Regions from separate parts of the Rouxiella sp. WC2420 genome, predicted to be linked through region 1. Evidence: riboswitches for the same ligand, from Rfam matches in the RefSeq annotation. Region 1 holds a riboswitch; the other holds the start of a gene.

Region 1 (8,077 bases):
GCAATAAGTGCATTCGTTGGCGCAGAGATTGGAAAGATACAGCGGAGCAAAGAAACTTACGGTGTTACCGAAACGTTGACGGGTAAGCTGCCGGGCTTTTTGCGCCATCGGTTCAAGGTAGGCCGCGGCTGCCGGTGAGATAAGCGCCATAAAATCTTCACGACTGACGCGCGGGCTATTCAAAGCTCGTTCAACATCGACTGCCGTTTTACTGTTGATGCGCAGCGAAATGTCGTCCCAGTCCAGCGTCTGCCAGTGATCCTGAAAACCGCGTCCCTGATAATCTTTCATCATCAGACATTCTCCAGAAACTGGGTTAGCGGACTGGAAGCACTGGCGTGGTTTGATTTACTGCCAAGGCCACTGATTTTCGCCAGCTGTCCGGCTTCAACGGCCAATTTAAACGCCGTGGCCATTGCCACCGGGTCGCGTGCGACGGCAATTGCGGTATTCACCAATACTGCATCGGCGCCGAGTTCAATTGCTTCCGCTGCCTGGCTTGGTGCGCCAATTCCTGCATCGACAACCACTGGTACCTTTGCCTGTTCAATAATAATGCGCAGGAACTCACGGGTTTGCAGGCCTTGATTAGAACCGATCGGCGATCCTAGCGGCATTACTGCGGCGCAACCGACTTCTTCCAGGCGTTTGCACAGCACGGGATCGGCGCTGCAATACGGCAGCACGATAAATCCCTGCTTCACCAGCGCTTCGGCAGCTTTCAGCGTTTCCACCGGATCGGGCAGTAGGTAGCGTAAATCCGGGTGGATCTCGAGCTTGATCCATTGAGTTCCCAGTGCTTCGCGGGCCAATTGGGCGGCAAAAATCGCCTCCTCGGCCGTTTTTGCTCCCGAGGTGTTAGGCAGCAGGCGTACTCCCAAAGATTGCAACGGGTTAAGAATATCGTCACCGCCGCGTTTCAGGTCGACGCGCTTCATCGCCATGGTCACCAACTGACTGCCAGAGGCGATAATTGCCTGCTGCATTAATGCAGAGCTGGCGAACTTACCCGTTCCGGTGAACAGGCGTGAGGTAAAGGTAGTATCGGCAATTTTTAGCATGGTTTATCCTCCGGCAATTGCTTGAAAAACAACAACGTTGTCTCCGTCATTCAGCCTATGCTCCGCCCAGTGCGGGCGAGGAACAATGACTTGATTAACGGCAAGCGCACTGCCAGATAGCGGTTGTTCGAGAAAGGTCAGCAGTGAATCCACAGTCAGCGGCGTGTCAAAATGATAGTCTGCGTCGTTAACGGTAATTTTCATTTGAGTGCCCCACAGACCGGGCAACCCACCGATCTCGTCAGTTGCAGAGTCCGCCAGCTTTGCTGTTTGCCGTCGAACAGTCTCAGTTTTCCGCTCAGCGGGCTGGTGGCACCGGCCAGCATCTTGATTGCTTCCAGCGCCTGCAATGTGCCGATCACCCCAACCACCGGACCTAATACTCCGGCGGTGCGGCAGTTGCGGGTGGGGGTTTCTAAATCGGGATACAGGCAGCGATAGCAGCCGTGAACATAGGGCGCTTCAATCACCAACAGCTGGCCGCTGAAGCCAACCGCGCTGCCGCTGATCAGCGGCTTTCCTGCCTCGACGCAGGCTTTGTTGACCGCGTGTCGGGTTGACATATTGTCACTGCAGTCCAATACCAAGTCGGCCCGAGAAACGATTGCCTCAAGGTTGTCTTGATTCAGACGTTCGGTAAACACTTCGGTCTGACACAGCGGATTCAATTTCTCCAACTCGCGCTGGGCAGTTTTTGCCTTGTGGCTGTCGATATCCGCCGTGCGATACAGAATTTGTCGCTGCAAATTGGAGACGTGCAGCGTGTCGTCATCGGCTAAAAACAGCGTGCCAACCCCTGCCGCCGCCAGATAAAGCGCAGCCGGAGAGCCTAGGCCACCAAGTCCGACGATCAACACCTTCGCTGCGCGGATTTTCTCTTGACCTTCCATGCCGACATCTTCCAGCAAAAGCTGTCGGCTATAGCGCATAAATTCATTATCGTTGAGCATGGTTGTCGTCCCGGTAAGGGCAAAGCTCGATTAATTGCTGCGTCGCTGCACGCCAGTCTGCTGCCTTGGTGATCGCGCTGACCACCGCCACGCTGCCAACACCGCATTCCATTACAGGCTGCACGCGCTCAAGGCTGATCCCGCCGATCGCAACAGTCGGGAATCTGCCGTTCAGTTGTTTGATGTGATGCGCCAACTCTGCCAGCCCTTGCGGTGCAGAGGGCATATCTTTGGTTTGTGTGGGAAATACGTGACCCAAGGCAATGTAGGAAGGATGCACACTGATGGCGCGTTCCAACTCGGCTTCATCGTGGGTAGAAACGCCCAAACGCAGACCGGCCTGATGAATCGCCAGCAAATCGGTAGTATCCAGATCTTCCTGTCCAAGATGAATACCGTAGGCCTGATGTTTCACCGCCAGATGCCAGTAATCATTGATAAACAGTCGCGCCTCATACTGGCGACCCAGTTTTATAGCCTCGATAATTGCCGGTTCAACCTCGGCGTCGGGCAGGTCTTTAATTCTGAGTTGCAGCGTTTTTACACCGGCTTCAAGCAATCGACGGACCCACTCGACACTGTCGACTACTGGATACAGGCCGAGGTAATAAGGCACTGCCGGAAACGGGGTAGACGGGATATTCATTTACCCACTCCTTCTTCAATTTTGTCGGCCGGATGATAAAGCTCGCTGCCGCGCTGGCGAAACTCTGCTGACATCTGCAACATGCCGGTTTCAACGATGTCGATCGGAATAGCTTGGGCTTCAAGCGCCGCGGCATATTCGCGAACTTCCTGAGTAATTTTCATTGAGCAGAATTTTGGCCCGCACATCGAACAGAAGTGTGCGACTTTTCCAGACTCTTGCGGCAGGGTTTCATCGTGATAGGCACGAGCGGTGGCCGGATCCAGTGCCAGATTAAACTGATCTTCCCAACGGAATTCGAAACGCGCTTTCGACATGGCGTTATCGCGGATCTGTGCGCCCGGATGGCCTTTTGCCAGATCCGCAGCGTGCGCGGCGATCTTGTAGGTAATCAAACCTTGTTTAACGTCTTCTTTGTTCGGCAAACCAAGATGCTCTTTTGGCGTTACATAGCACAGCATCGCGCAGCCAAACCAGCCGATCATCGCGGCGCCAATTCCTGAGGTAAAGTGATCGTAGCCTGGAGCAATATCAGTGGTTAGCGGCCCGAGGGTATAAAACGGCGCTTCATGACATTTATCCAGTTCTTCAGTCATGTTGCGGCGGATCATCTGCATCGGCACATGTCCAGGACCTTCAATCATCACCTGCACGTCGTATTCCCAGGCAATTTTAGTCAGCTCGCCCAGCGTTTTCAGCTCGGCAAACTGCGCTTCGTCATTAGCATCTTGAATCGAACCCGGACGCAGACCATCGCCGAGTGAAAGCGAAACATCGTAGGCCGCACAGATTTCACAAATTTCACGGAAATGGCGATAGAGGAAGCTTTCCTGATGATGCGACAGGCACCATTTCGCCATGATCGAACCGCCGCGTGACACGATACCTGTAAGCCGTTTGGCAGTCATCGGCACGTAGCGCAGCAATACGCCCGCGTGGATGGTGAAGTAATCGACACCTTGCTCGGCCTGTTCCAGCAGCGTATCGCGGAACATTTCCCAGTTAAGATCTTCTGCCACGCCGTTGACTTTTTCCAGCGCCTGATAGATTGGCACGGTGCCGATAGGAACCGGACTGTTACGCATGATCCATTCACGGGTTTCATGGATGTAGCGGCCAGTTGACAGATCCATCACCGTGTCCGCACCCCAACGAGTTGACCACACCAGTTTTTCAACTTCTTCTTCAATGGAAGAGGTGACCGCCGAATTGCCGATGTTGGCGTTGATTTTTACCAGGAAGTTTCGGCCAATGATCATCGGCTCAGATTCTGGGTGGTTGATATTGGCAGGAATGATTGCGCGGCCGGCGGCGACTTCGTCACGCACAAACTCGGCGGTAATATTCTGTGGCAGGTTGGCGCCAAAGCTTTCGCCCGGATGCTGTTGCAGCAGCACTTCACCGCGAATGCGCTCACGACCCATATTTTCACGCAGGGCGATATATTCCATTTCCGGCGTGACAATACCCTGGCGCGCATAGTGCAGCTGGGTCACGCATTTGCCGGCTTTAGCTTTGCGCGGACGGGGCAAGTGCTCGAAACGCAGATGATCCAGACCTTCGTCAGCCATGCGCTGCTGGGTAAAGCCAGAGCTGACCTGTGGCAGCTGTTCAGTGTCCTGGCGCGCTTCGATCCAGCGGGCACGTACTTTATCCAAGCCACGGTGCACGTCTATCTTTGATTCGGGATCGCCGTATGGGCCGGCGGTGTCATAAACCGGGATCGCTTCGTTATCTTCAAACTTCGGATCATCTTTAGTGCCGCCGATCATCGTCGGGCTGAGCTGGATCTCGCGCATTGGCACCAGAATGTCATCGTGGCTGCCCTGCAGATAAATTCGTTTGGAGTTAGGGAAGGCGACGCCCTGTAAGCTGTCGATAAAAGCCTGTGCTTCGGCACGTTGCTGACGACGATGACTGGTTTTTTTTACCGGGACATTCTGAGTATCAGGGGTGTTCGACATAGCAAATTCCTCGTTTTTGGCGATAGGGAAAATTGCTTGTCAGGAGATTTACAGCGGGAGTAAAGCGATGTGTCAGGACCTTGCGGCGCAGCAGTTTTTAACAACTACGGAGACGAACGGCCAAACGCAAATAAGTTACTCTTGTTCCCTTCGCGGGTACTAACCCGATCAGGTTCCGCGGATCCCGAATTAACGGTCTCAGCCTGGCAAATTTCCTTTTGGGAAGTCTGCGCTAGGCACTCCGACAAGAATTGGCCTGCGATTTCCAGGCCGTTTAAGAAGCCCCAATATACGAGGCTAATTATAAAACACAACCCTTTGCAGGGTTTTAGAACAAAACTGTTAAGCCGGTCGTACTATTGCCTCATCGTTTGCAACGGGTGGCAATGGCGCGATTTTAGTATCCAGAGCTAACGTAATGAGCTGATCTTCAAGCTCAAAACGGGCATCGAGTGCTTCCCCGATATCTGAGAGCGCATAGTTGAATTCGTAGATGTTCTCATCGTCGAGATCGGTTTCTGTATAACTGTCATGGAAAGCCATGATAGTTTCCGTATTGGCATCGAGCGCGGGAAAAATCCTTGCTGCCAGTAACGAAATTGCTGCTTGGGGGCCGTCGGATTCTTCAACTATCCTGTGATAAAGGTGAAAATGTCCTGCAGACAGGTAGTCAACCAGGTTATGGCAGAAGTTATCCAGGGCTTTCTCGTTCAGCGGCGTATGTTTTTCTTTATTAGGTTTCAGGCCAACGAGAGTGCAGTAAGAAACCAGGAGTTCCTTGCGCGCCTGCAGCCATTGATCGATCAACTCGTGGTTACCACCGACGCGTTGGGTCAATCTTTCAAGACGATTTAACATGGTTGAGTCCCTGTGAATAACGATAAATAGCCAATACGTTGAAGATTACTTATGTAACTTTTGTGTCCCAGACTTCTCAGTGTAGTCGAGGTTTGCAATAAAAAATGGAAATCCAAATAACAGATCAACACAGCGGCTGGTGGGTTATCAGTCTTGACGGCAAGCTGTGGTTGCCAGAGGGATCCTTGCCAAAAGGATCGGCCAGGCACTTTTCTTTTGTTGGCGATACAGGGCGACAGATCGGCGAGTGGCAGGGAGAACCGGTGTGGTTGATCCGCAAAAGCATGAAGGATCAAATGCTTTCTGCACGACAGCTGCTGGATCAGGATCGCGGATTGTTCCAGCTGGTAGGCCGTGGCGTTCAGCTCTCTGAATTCTATCGATCTCACAAGTTTTGCGGCTATTGCGGCCATGAAATGCACGTCAGTAAAACCGAATGGGCGGCACTTTGTGGAAATTGTAAAGAGCGCTATTACCCGCAGATTGCACCGTGCATGATTGTGGCTATCCGCCGCGGCAACGAGATCCTGTTAGCTCAACATGTTCGCCATCGCGGTGGTGTACACACGGTTTTGGCCGGTTTCGCCGAGGTAGGCGAAACTCTGGAAGAAACTGTCGTTCGTGAAGTAATGGAAGAGAGCAATATTCGGGTTAAAAATATCCGTTACGTCAGCTCACAGCCTTGGCCATTCCCAAATTCTTTGATGATGGCATTTATGGCCGATTACGACAGCGGCGAAATACGTCATGATCCCAAGGAGCTGCTCAATGCCGGTTGGTATCGTTACGATGCTTTGCCGTTGCTACCGGCCATTGGCACTATTGCCCGTCGCCTGATTGAAGATACCGTGGTTCTCTGCCGCGCAGAGGAAGAATCTTAGGCCCGACGTGCTACAATGTTCGCCTTATTTTTAGGCGCCTGGCTCGTGCTCACCAAAGTCAGGCTGCCCATCCGGGTCCGCCATACCCCAAAAGATCAGCAAAATATTAAAGGATCTTGTCAAGAATGAATGAGTTAAAAAACGATCGCTACCTGCGCGCACTGTTACGTCAGCCCGTAGATATTACCCCGGTATGGATGATGCGCCAGGCTGGCCGCTATTTGCCAGAATACAAAGCGACACGTGCAGAGGCAGGCGATTTTATGTCGCTTTGCAAAAATGCCGAGTTGGCCTGTGAAGTCACTCTGCAACCTTTGCGCCGTTATCCTCTGGATGCCGCGATCCTGTTCTCAGATATTCTGACCATTCCTGACGCCATGGGTCTGGGGCTTTATTTCGAAGCGGGAGAGGGTCCACGTTTCTCTTCGCCGCTGACTTGCTACGCCGACGTTGCCAAATTGCCAATTCCCGATCCGGAAGATGAGCTGGGCTACGTGATGAACGCCGTGCGAACTATCCGTAAGAATCTTAAAGGCGAAGTGCCGCTGATTGGTTTCTCAGGCAGCCCCTGGACGCTGGCAACCTACATGATTGAAGGCGGCAGCAGCAAAGCTTTCACTAAAATCAAGAAGATGATGTATGCCGAGCCTGCCACGCTGCACCTGTTACTCGACAAACTGGCCGACAGCGTAATTCTCTATCTCAACGCACAAATCAAGGCTGGTGCGCAGTCGGTGATGGTGTTTGACTCTTGGGGCGGCGTGTTGACTGGCCGCGATTACCTTGAGTTTTCCCTGAATTACATGCACAAGATTGTCGACGGCCTGATCCGTGAAAATGACGGACGCCGCGTGCCGGTTACGCTGTTCACCAAAGGCGGCGGACAGTGGCTGGAAGCGATTGCGGCGACCGGCTGTGATGCGCTGGGTCTCGACTGGACCACCGACATCGGCGAAGCCCGTCGTCGCGTGGGCGATAAAGTTGCGCTGCAAGGTAACATGGACCCGTCTATGCTCTATGCATCCCCAGCGCGTATCGAACAAGAAGTCGATACTATTTTGTCCAGCTACGGGCACGGCAATGGTCATGTCTTCAATCTGGGTCACGGCATTCATCAGGACGTTCCGCCTGAAAACGCCGGTGCTTTCGTTGAAGCAGTACACAGCTTGTCGCGCCAGTACCACCAGTCCTAAGAAAGGATTCTGCATGATCGATACCGGCGCAATGCGCGAAGAGCAGTTGATTAAGGCACAGCAGATCGTGCTGGAAGACTCGCCTTCGCCACTGCGTCCGGTGTTTATCGCGGGAGCTGATATTGGCTTTGAACAGGGTGGCGAAATTACCCGCGCGGCGATTGCCGTGCTGCGCTACCCCTCGATGGAGCTGGTGGAATACCAGATAGCCCGCATCCCTACGCAAATCCCCTATATTCCCGGTTTTCTTTCCTTTCGCGAATGCCCTGCGTTAATTGAAGCCTGGCAGATGCTGCAACATCGTCCCGATTTGCTGATGGTCGACGGGCAGGGCATTGCTCACCCTCGCAGGCTTGGCGTAGCCAGTCATTTTGGCCTGATGATTGGTGTGCCGACCATCGGTATCGCCAAAAGTCGCCTTTGTGGTCATTTTCTGCCGCTGGGCGATGCCGTAGGTTCCACACAGGCCTTGTGGGACAAGGATGAACAGCTTGGATGGGTGTGGCGCAGCAAGCTTCGTTGCA
Region 2 (8,077 bases), 340 kb from region 1:
AATTACCTGATAGCCTTCTTCTTCTATAAGTTTACGGGTTTGCTGCATGATCTCGTGGCCGCGCAGGGTAATCGATGAAGCCAGTCGAGAATCGAAAAAGCGGCAGCTGCTGGTTCCCAATACGCCATAGAGCGCGTTCATAATAATCTTCAGCGCCTGTGAAAGTGGCTGATTGTTCAGTTTTTTCGCCGCCTCACGCCCTTGCCAAATCTGACGGACTATTTCAGGAAGGCAGTGCTGAGTGCGTGAAAAATATGCCTCTCGAAAGCCGGGAACCGAATGGGCATCATCCGGTTGATCCAGTCCGGTAATCAAGCCCACCGGGTCGATGAGAAAGGTGCGGATGATCGACGGATACAGGCTTTTATAATCGAGCACCAGCACCGAATCATACAAGCCGGGGCGAGAGTCCATCACAAACCCGCCGGGACTGTTTTCGTCGGGCCGCTCTCCCATATTGGGTGCCACAAAACCGATACGATGCATGCGCGGCAGATAAAGATGGGTAAATGCCGCCACTGATCCGCCGCTGCGATCGGCTGCTAATCCCGTTACCGACGCGCGTTCCAGCAGAAACGACAGCAGCTCGGTTTTGGCAAAAATGCGAGTGACCAGTTCGCAGTCTTTGAGGTTATAGCGGGCCAGAGCGGGTTTATCTTGGCGGAAGCGTTGCTCAATTTCTGCCAGACGCTGATAGGGGTTGTCAATCGCTTTGCCTTCGCCGAGTAAAGTTTGCGAGACGTATTCCAGACTAAAGCTCGGAAAGTTCCAGGTCGCTGATTTTAGTGCTTCAATGCCGTCAACAATCAACCGGCCAGCGGCCTGTGCAAAAAAGTGCCCTTGTTTAAAACCGTGCTCACGCCATTCAAGCGCGCTGCCGTCGCGGCCAAAACGCAGCGGGATCTTGTAACGATCGGCGTGTTTCTGCAGAACTCGCAGGTCAAACTGCACAACGCTCCAGCCGATGATCGCGTCCGGGTCATTGCGCTGCAGCCAATCATTGAGTTTGTGTAGCAGCTGTGGGCGGCTGTCCACGTACTCGAGGTTGAAATCACCGTGACTGCCGGGAGTTCCGTTGGCTGGACCGAGCATGTAGACATCGCGCTGGCCGCAGCCTTCGAGGCCGATGCAATAAAGCTCGCCATTGCCGCTGGTTTCAATATCCAGCGAACATAATTTAAGCGTAGGGCGGTAAGTTTCTGCGGGCTTCATCTTGGTATTCAGCAGGATACCATCACTGCCTGGCGTGCCGGTGAACCACACCGGTGCGGTGATGTAACGCTCCATCAGGAATCGTTCCGGCGGGCGGATATCGGCCTCATAAAGAGTAAGACCTCCATCTTTTAGCATTTTTTCAATGCGCATCAGTTGGCGATGGCCGTTGCAATAAAGTCCAACTACCGGGCGCAGGCGGAAATCTTTTAACGGCAGCGGACGCAGGATATAGCCCTTTTCGCCGAGCAACAGTTGTTCCGTTCTCTCCTGCTGTTCAACAGGCAGAAAGGCCACTGATTCCTGTGCGGGCAGTCGAATTTTTTGTGGACCTTCGTCGGTTGCCAGCCAGAAGTCGACTTCCGTTCCCTGCGGTGTATCGCGCCAATGCCGGGTCAGCACGAAGCCTTGGCGTGGCTGAGTCTGCAAGTTGGGTTGCGCAGTAACGTGGTTGATAACGACCTCGATTTCTATAGATAAGTGCTTATTGATAGCGGCTGGTAAACGAATTTTTTAGCGCAAAGGCTTCGGAAAATGCTGCTGTTAAAGGGAAGTGACACACTAAATATAGCATGGTTATTTATACAGTTCCTGTGGTTAAAGCAGCCAGTTGAGCAACCAGTGACAAAAGAGAAGGATTAAATGCGCATACAATTACTGGGTTGACTCGCCTTTACCATTTACCGACAATTCAGCCTCTTTCATTTTCGCTTAAGCTGTGATGGCTACACTAAAGTGCAAAACCTTGAGGTCTCGATTTCAAGGGCTAAACTTCTTGCTGGTCACTCAGAGCGTAAATCGTCTGTTGTGCGTTGACAGTTTTCAACCTTATAAGAAATAAAGGTTTGCCGTACCGTGCGCGTGATGCGTACCTTAACTCTGGAATTATATGGAAGCCTATCTACAACATTTGGTCGCTCAGTCAGTGGGTTTCGCACTTATCATTGTTTCTGTCGTGGCATTTTTCGAGTCGATGGCGTTAGTGGGACTGCTGTTGCCCGGCACCGTCATGATGGCGACACTAGGTACGCTGATCGGTAGTGGTCAGGTAGGTCTTTACGAAGCATGGTTAGCTGCAGGACTAGGCTGTTTCTTTGGCGATTGGGCGTCTTACTTTATCGGACGCGCCTTTAAGGAGCCGCTACACAATTGGTCTTTTTTAAAACGTTATCAGTCAATAGTCGACAAAACTGGCAATGCCCTTGAGCAGCACAGCTTTGCGACTGTGATCCTTGGACGCTTTATCGGACCGACCCGACCTTTGGTACCGCTGCTTGCGGGCATGCTCAACCTGCCGCCTTATAAATTCGCCCCGCCAAACATTGTCGGCTGTATCACCTGGCCACCTGTTTATTTCTTGCCGGGTATTCTGGCCGGGGTGGCAATTGATATTCCGCACAGCCATGAAAGCTCGGTGTTCAAATGGGCGTTGTTTATTACCGTGGTGCTGATTTGGCTCAGTGCCTGGTTGCTTTGGCGCTGGCTGCGTTCTGATAAAACAAAATCGGATGCGGTTACTCGATGGTTGCCTTTGCCACGCCTGCGTTGGGTGAGTTTACTGAGCCTCGCGGCGACAGTGATTAGCATCTATATGCTAAGTAAGCAGCCGCTAATGCCGATTTACGCTCATTTGCTCTACAAGGTAATCACTCGGTAACAGCCTATCCCTTAGTGCCATGGCAGCGTTGGCCGCAAATGTGTATCCCGATAACTTAATTTATATGCTCATTGGGACTCACAAACTTGCGCCTTGCCATGGTGTCAAAATCCTTTAGCCAATAATTTTACTCATTCCCAATATTGCTGCTTCTGGGGCGCTGCCGTCGGTCAGTGCCTGAGTCGGCCCGTCATAAAACACGCGGCCATCAACCACCAGTAACGTTCTTTCAGCAATGCGCGCCGCATCGTCAAGGTTGTGCGACACCATCAGCAGTGTAAGTTGCTGCTGCTGACACACACTGTCGAGCAGGGCGAGCATTTCACTTCGCAGGGCCGGATCCAAGGCGGAGAAGGGCTCGTCCAGCAGTAAAATAGGCTGGCTGCGCAGCAGGCAGCGGGCCAGTGCCACACGTTGTCTCTGCCCACCGGAAAGCTGTGAAGGCAGGCGATCCAGACACTCTTTTAGCCCAACCTGTTGAGCCAGCTCAGTTAACTTCTGTTTCTGGTCGGCATCAAGCTTCAGGCCAGGATGCAGCCCCAGCCCCATATTCTGGCGAACCGAAAGATGCGAAAACAGATTGTTTTCCTGAAACAGCATCGAAACCGGACGTTTTGCCGGTGGCGAATGAGTATGATCCTGCTGATTCAGCTCGATGGTGCCTAATCCCGGCGACAAAAAACCGGCAATCAGGCTCAGCAGGGTGCTTTTTCCTGCGCCGCTGGGTCCAAGGATCGCCACGCGTTCGCCGGCAGCGATATGCAGGTCAAAGCGCATCGGTAAATGTTCATACAAATAAGTGACTTTATTTAGATTCAGCATGGCGGCCCGGTAATCTTTCGATAAGGGTAAACAGCAGGAAACATAATATCAGTAACAGCATCGCCGTCACTGCGCCTTGCTGGTTGCGGTACGAGCCCATCTGCTGATAGAGATAGAAAGGCAGTGTACGGAAATTTTCATTACCAAATAGCGCGATTACTCCAAAGTCACCTAACGAAAGCACACAGGCAAACGCCAGCGCCTGCGTCATCGGCCGTTTAAGGGCGCTCAATTCAATCCAGCGCAGCCTGTTCCAGCCCTTCATATCCAGCGACAAGCACAGCAATGAATAGCGCTCGGCCACGTCACGCATCGGATTTTCGAGAACTTTCAGTGCGTAAGGGATAGCCATCAGCGCATTAGTGAGAATTACCAGCATCCACGGTGACTGTGGCAGTCCGCTGGTGTCGCTGAGCAGCAAAAAGAAGCCGGTGGCCAGTACGATGCCGGGCATCGCCAAAATCAGCATTCCTGAAAGTTCCAGACTTTGCCCCCAGTTATTACGCTGACGCAGGCGAAGTTCGCGGCTGCTCCATAACAACATCATTGCCAGCAGCAGGCACAGCAGGCCGCTGCCAATGGCCAGTCGGACTGACATCCACAGCGATTGCCATAGCGCTTCCTGATGTAGCACGGCGAGCAGGGAATGATTCAAGCCGCTGAGGATGACGGCCACCAGCGGCGGCAAGATAAGCAGTAGGGCAAGCAGAATAAGTAAGCCATCGCTGAATCGGCGAAACAGTGAATCGGCCGGATCGCGCCAGCGCTGGGCGTGCGTATGCCCAACCGGCAGCGCCTGACTGAGCTTCTGGCTCAGCAGCACCAATCCAAGACAGCAGAATAGCTGAATCAATGCCAATAGCGCGGCGCGGCCTAAATCGTAGTCATAACTCAGAGCCTGATAGATAGCCAGCTCGATGGTAGTGGCTTTCGGACCGCCACCCAGCGATAGCACAGTGGCAAAACTGGCAAAACAGAGCATGAAAATCAGCGCGGCGGCGGGGAGAATTTGTCGTCTTAATGCTGGCCATTCCACGAATTTAAACTGTTGCCAGCCGTTCATGCCAAGCTGAGCGGCAAGCTGGCGCTGCTCGATGGCAATGTTTTCAAGGGATTGCAGCAGCAGGCGCGTTACCAGCGGCAAATTAAAGAACACATGAGCCAGCAGAATGCCTTGCAGCCCATAAGGCGAGAAACGGTATTGAAGCCCTAACGCTGCGAACAGTTGGGCGAGCCAGCCTTCGCGGCCATAAACGCTAAGGATACCAAACACCGCGACCAGCACTGGCAGCACCAGTGTCATGGCGCAAAGTCTCAGCAGCCATTGTCTGCCGGGAAAACGCCGCCGATAAAGGCTGCGGGCAAGTAAGATGGCCGGTAACACGGAACATAGCGCCGACAGCAGTGCCTGCCAAAAGGTGAAACGGATGACGTGCCACAAATAGCTATCCTGCCAGACGGCTTTTAGCTGGAGTGCCGGGGCATGGCGCAGCAGTGAGCCGAGTGCCAAAAAGGCCACCAGCAGGATAACCAATGCGGCTATGGCACCGGGCCATAGCCAGTTGGGGATTAATGGCTGACGGCGTTCTGCCATGCCTGGATCCATTTACTGCGGTTCTCAGCGACGGTTTTGGCGCTGTATTGAAGCGAAATGCTCGGTACGGTCAGGGCATCATATCCTGCTGGCAGCGGCAATTTCACCACCGGATACATCCAGTTGCCGGTAGGAATAGCGTTCTGGAAACCCGGGCTGGTGACAAATTTCATAAATTTGGCCGCCAACTCCGGATGCTTGCTGGCCGCAAGCTGGCCGGCAACTTCAACTTGCAGATAGTGACCTTCGCTGAAATTGGCCGCCGCGTAGTTGTCTTTTTTCTCTTCAATAATATGGTATGCCGGAGAAGTGGTGTAGCTCAGCACCAGATCGCTTTCCCCTTTCAGGAACAGGCCATAGGCTTCACTCCAACCTTTAGTGACCGTTACAGTCTTCTTCGCCAGCTTCTGCCAGGCCTCTGGCGCTTTGTCACCGTAAACTTTTTGCATCCATAGCAGCAGGCCCAAGCCAGGCGTGCTGGTGCGTGGATCTTCATAGATGATTTTCCAGGGCTGCGGGCTGTCGACCAATTCCTTCAGACTCTTCGGCGGGTTTTTTAGTTTGTCTTTGTTATAGACGAAAGCGAAGTAACCATAGTCGTAAGGAACGAAAGTGCTGTCGTGCCAGCCGCCCGGAATATCGAGCTGAGTTTGGTCGACGGCAGGTTTGGCAAACAGGCCAGTTTGCTCGGCTGCCTGCAACAGGTTGTTATCAAGGCCTACAACCACGTCGGCTGGGCTGTTTTTCCCCTCCATCCGCAGGCGGTTCAGCAGTGAAACGCCATCTTCTAAAGGAACATATTTCAGCTCGCAGCCGCAGTCGGCTTCGAAAGCTTTCTTTATCGCCGGGCCAGGGCCCCAATCGGCGGAGAAGGAGTCGTAGGTGTATACAGTGAGAACAGGCTTGGCAGCGAATGCCGGTGCAGCGACCAGCATCAGGCAGGGCAGTAATTTTTTAAACACTTTGCACTCCAACTTTTACCTTGAGAGAAAAATAGGCGTGGCAAAGGACTTTGAGTCAGCAAAATGCACTCTCAAATCCCTTCGCCGGTATTAACCGGATCAGGTTCGACGGGTTTTTTCTCAGCCTCAGACCGAACTTGCCTGCGCAAAATCAGTGGATCAGCACCCCGTTGAGAACGGCGCTATTGTAGAGATTATGTGACAGCGTTGAAAGCAGGTTTATGCGTCGGGGGGCGCAAACCAGGCAGATTTAAAGTCAAACCAGCCCAGAGTATTCATCCTGACCCCGCGCATGCTGCGTTGTCCTTGTAGCAATAACCAGTGGTGAAATAGCGGGTGTACATGGTTGTCGTTGACTAATTTCTGTGACCATTCCGCCAGCGGAAACTCACCGGAGCGCCATTGATTGGCGGCAATTTGCAGCCTGTCATCGAGGCAGTGCTGCATCAGCGGCAGTTCAAACAGGGTAGCAAACAGCGAAAACTCAATCGGCAAGGTGAAGTTTGCGCTGCCGAGCCAGATATCACTTGCGGCTTCTCCATTTTGCCACTTGGCGTAATCCACCACCTGAATATTAAGTTTAACATCATGTTTGGCCAGCAGAGGAGTCAGAGCCTGGCAAATGTCCCGATACTCAGAATGATCGCTATAAAAGGTGATGGTTAGCTATTGAATATTATAGGGTTTTGGCTGCTGAATCTGCGGGCGTCGATGGTGCCAGCGGGGTAACAGGCCGTAAGCCGGCGACCAATAGCGCTGATAAGCAGGGGCAGAAGCATTGAGCAGGGCAATCGGATTAAGCACCTCGCAAAGCCATTCACGCAGTGCCGGGTTCCTTCCCACGGTAGATCGCTGGTCGAAAAGCACAAAATAACAGCCTTCTTCGAGCCGACTTTCCAACTGATCGTTGGCGGTGTCATCAGCCTGTAGCTGAACGCCAGAATGTACCAGTTCCTCGGTCAGTTCCGGCAGTACCCAAATATTCACCTCATCAAGCAATGCACGATAACCGAAATAGTCATCGAAGGCGCGTATCTTGAGCTGTGTTGGCTGGTTATGAACCACTGCATAAGGTCCGGTACCCATTGGATGACGGGCAAAATCCTTCAGCGTTTGCCATTCTTGAGGCAGGATAAGCGCATGCACGCTGCCAAGCAGCCAGGGTAACCAGCGGTCTGGCGTATGGAGAAAAATATCTATCACGTTAGGGGTGGGCGATTCGACGCGTGAAAAATGACTAAACAGTGGGTGAGAATCGAGCCGCGCGAAAGTCGTGATTATATCAGCCATTTCCAGCTCGCGGCCGTGGTGAAAATGAATCGCCGGGCGCAGATAAAAACGCCAGTGCAATGGAGTCACTTCCTGCCAGTGATGTGCGATATCGCCGCGCAGTTCCCCATTTTCCTCATTTATACCAATCAGCCCGCTAAAGATCTGCTTCGCCAAATGGGTCTCGGAACGACGTAGCATGCTGCCGGGAAGCAGGCTGGGAAGAGAGCGGTAGTAAAGGACGCGAAGTATATGTTTCCCCTGGCGAAAACGACGCCCGAGCTGTGAAAGCAGCATTTGGCGAACTACCGTTTTGTCTCCCACCAGCTGTACTAACTGATCAACGCGGTCCTGCTCCAGCAGTTCCTCGGCCCGCATCTGCTGCAATGCCAGACCAGTAAACAGAAACGTTAGCCGCGACTTTTTACCTCTGCCAGCTTCCGCCTCCCAATGGAGCCAGCCCTCATTTTGCATGTTGCCCAGCAGCGATCGCATATGTCGGCGCGAACAGCTAAGGGCTTCGGACAGCGCCTGTAACGTAGTTTCTACGGGTTCTCCATG

What was found. A riboswitch is a leader RNA that binds a small molecule or an ion and turns the genes downstream of it on or off. The one in region 1 is predicted to bind thiamine pyrophosphate.
Region 2: linked by a shared signal. The riboswitch ahead of thiB (thiamine ABC transporter substrate binding subunit) and the one ahead of thiC (phosphomethylpyrimidine synthase ThiC) in region 1 are both predicted to bind thiamine pyrophosphate.

The regions. Positions count from the first base shown of each region.
Region 1 is NZ_CP165628.1:4,940,733-4,948,809, reverse strand. It holds gene thiH (2-iminoacetate synthase ThiH) at 1-291, opposite strand, end outside; gene AB3G37_RS22785 (thiazole synthase) at 294-1,061, opposite strand; gene thiS (sulfur carrier protein ThiS) at 1,065-1,265, opposite strand; gene AB3G37_RS22775 (ThiF family adenylyltransferase) at 1,262-2,011, opposite strand; gene thiE (thiamine phosphate synthase) at 1,998-2,657, opposite strand; gene thiC (phosphomethylpyrimidine synthase ThiC) at 2,654-4,621, opposite strand; TPP riboswitch at 4,750-4,875, opposite strand; gene AB3G37_RS22760 (Rsd/AlgQ family anti-sigma factor) at 4,964-5,479, opposite strand; gene nudC (NAD(+) diphosphatase) at 5,584-6,360, shown strand; gene hemE (uroporphyrinogen decarboxylase) at 6,486-7,553, shown strand; gene nfi (deoxyribonuclease V) at 7,567-8,077, shown strand, end outside.
Region 2 is NZ_CP165628.1:4,598,567-4,606,643, reverse strand. It holds gene AB3G37_RS21245 (DNA polymerase II) at 1-1,641, opposite strand, end outside; gene AB3G37_RS21240 (DedA family protein) at 2,102-2,869, shown strand; gene thiQ (thiamine ABC transporter ATP-binding protein ThiQ) at 2,984-3,691, opposite strand; gene thiP (thiamine/thiamine pyrophosphate ABC transporter permease ThiP) at 3,675-5,285, opposite strand; gene thiB (thiamine ABC transporter substrate binding subunit) at 5,261-6,247, opposite strand; TPP riboswitch at 6,306-6,427, opposite strand; partial or broken gene sgrR (HTH-type transcriptional regulator SgrR) at 6,467-8,077, opposite strand, start outside.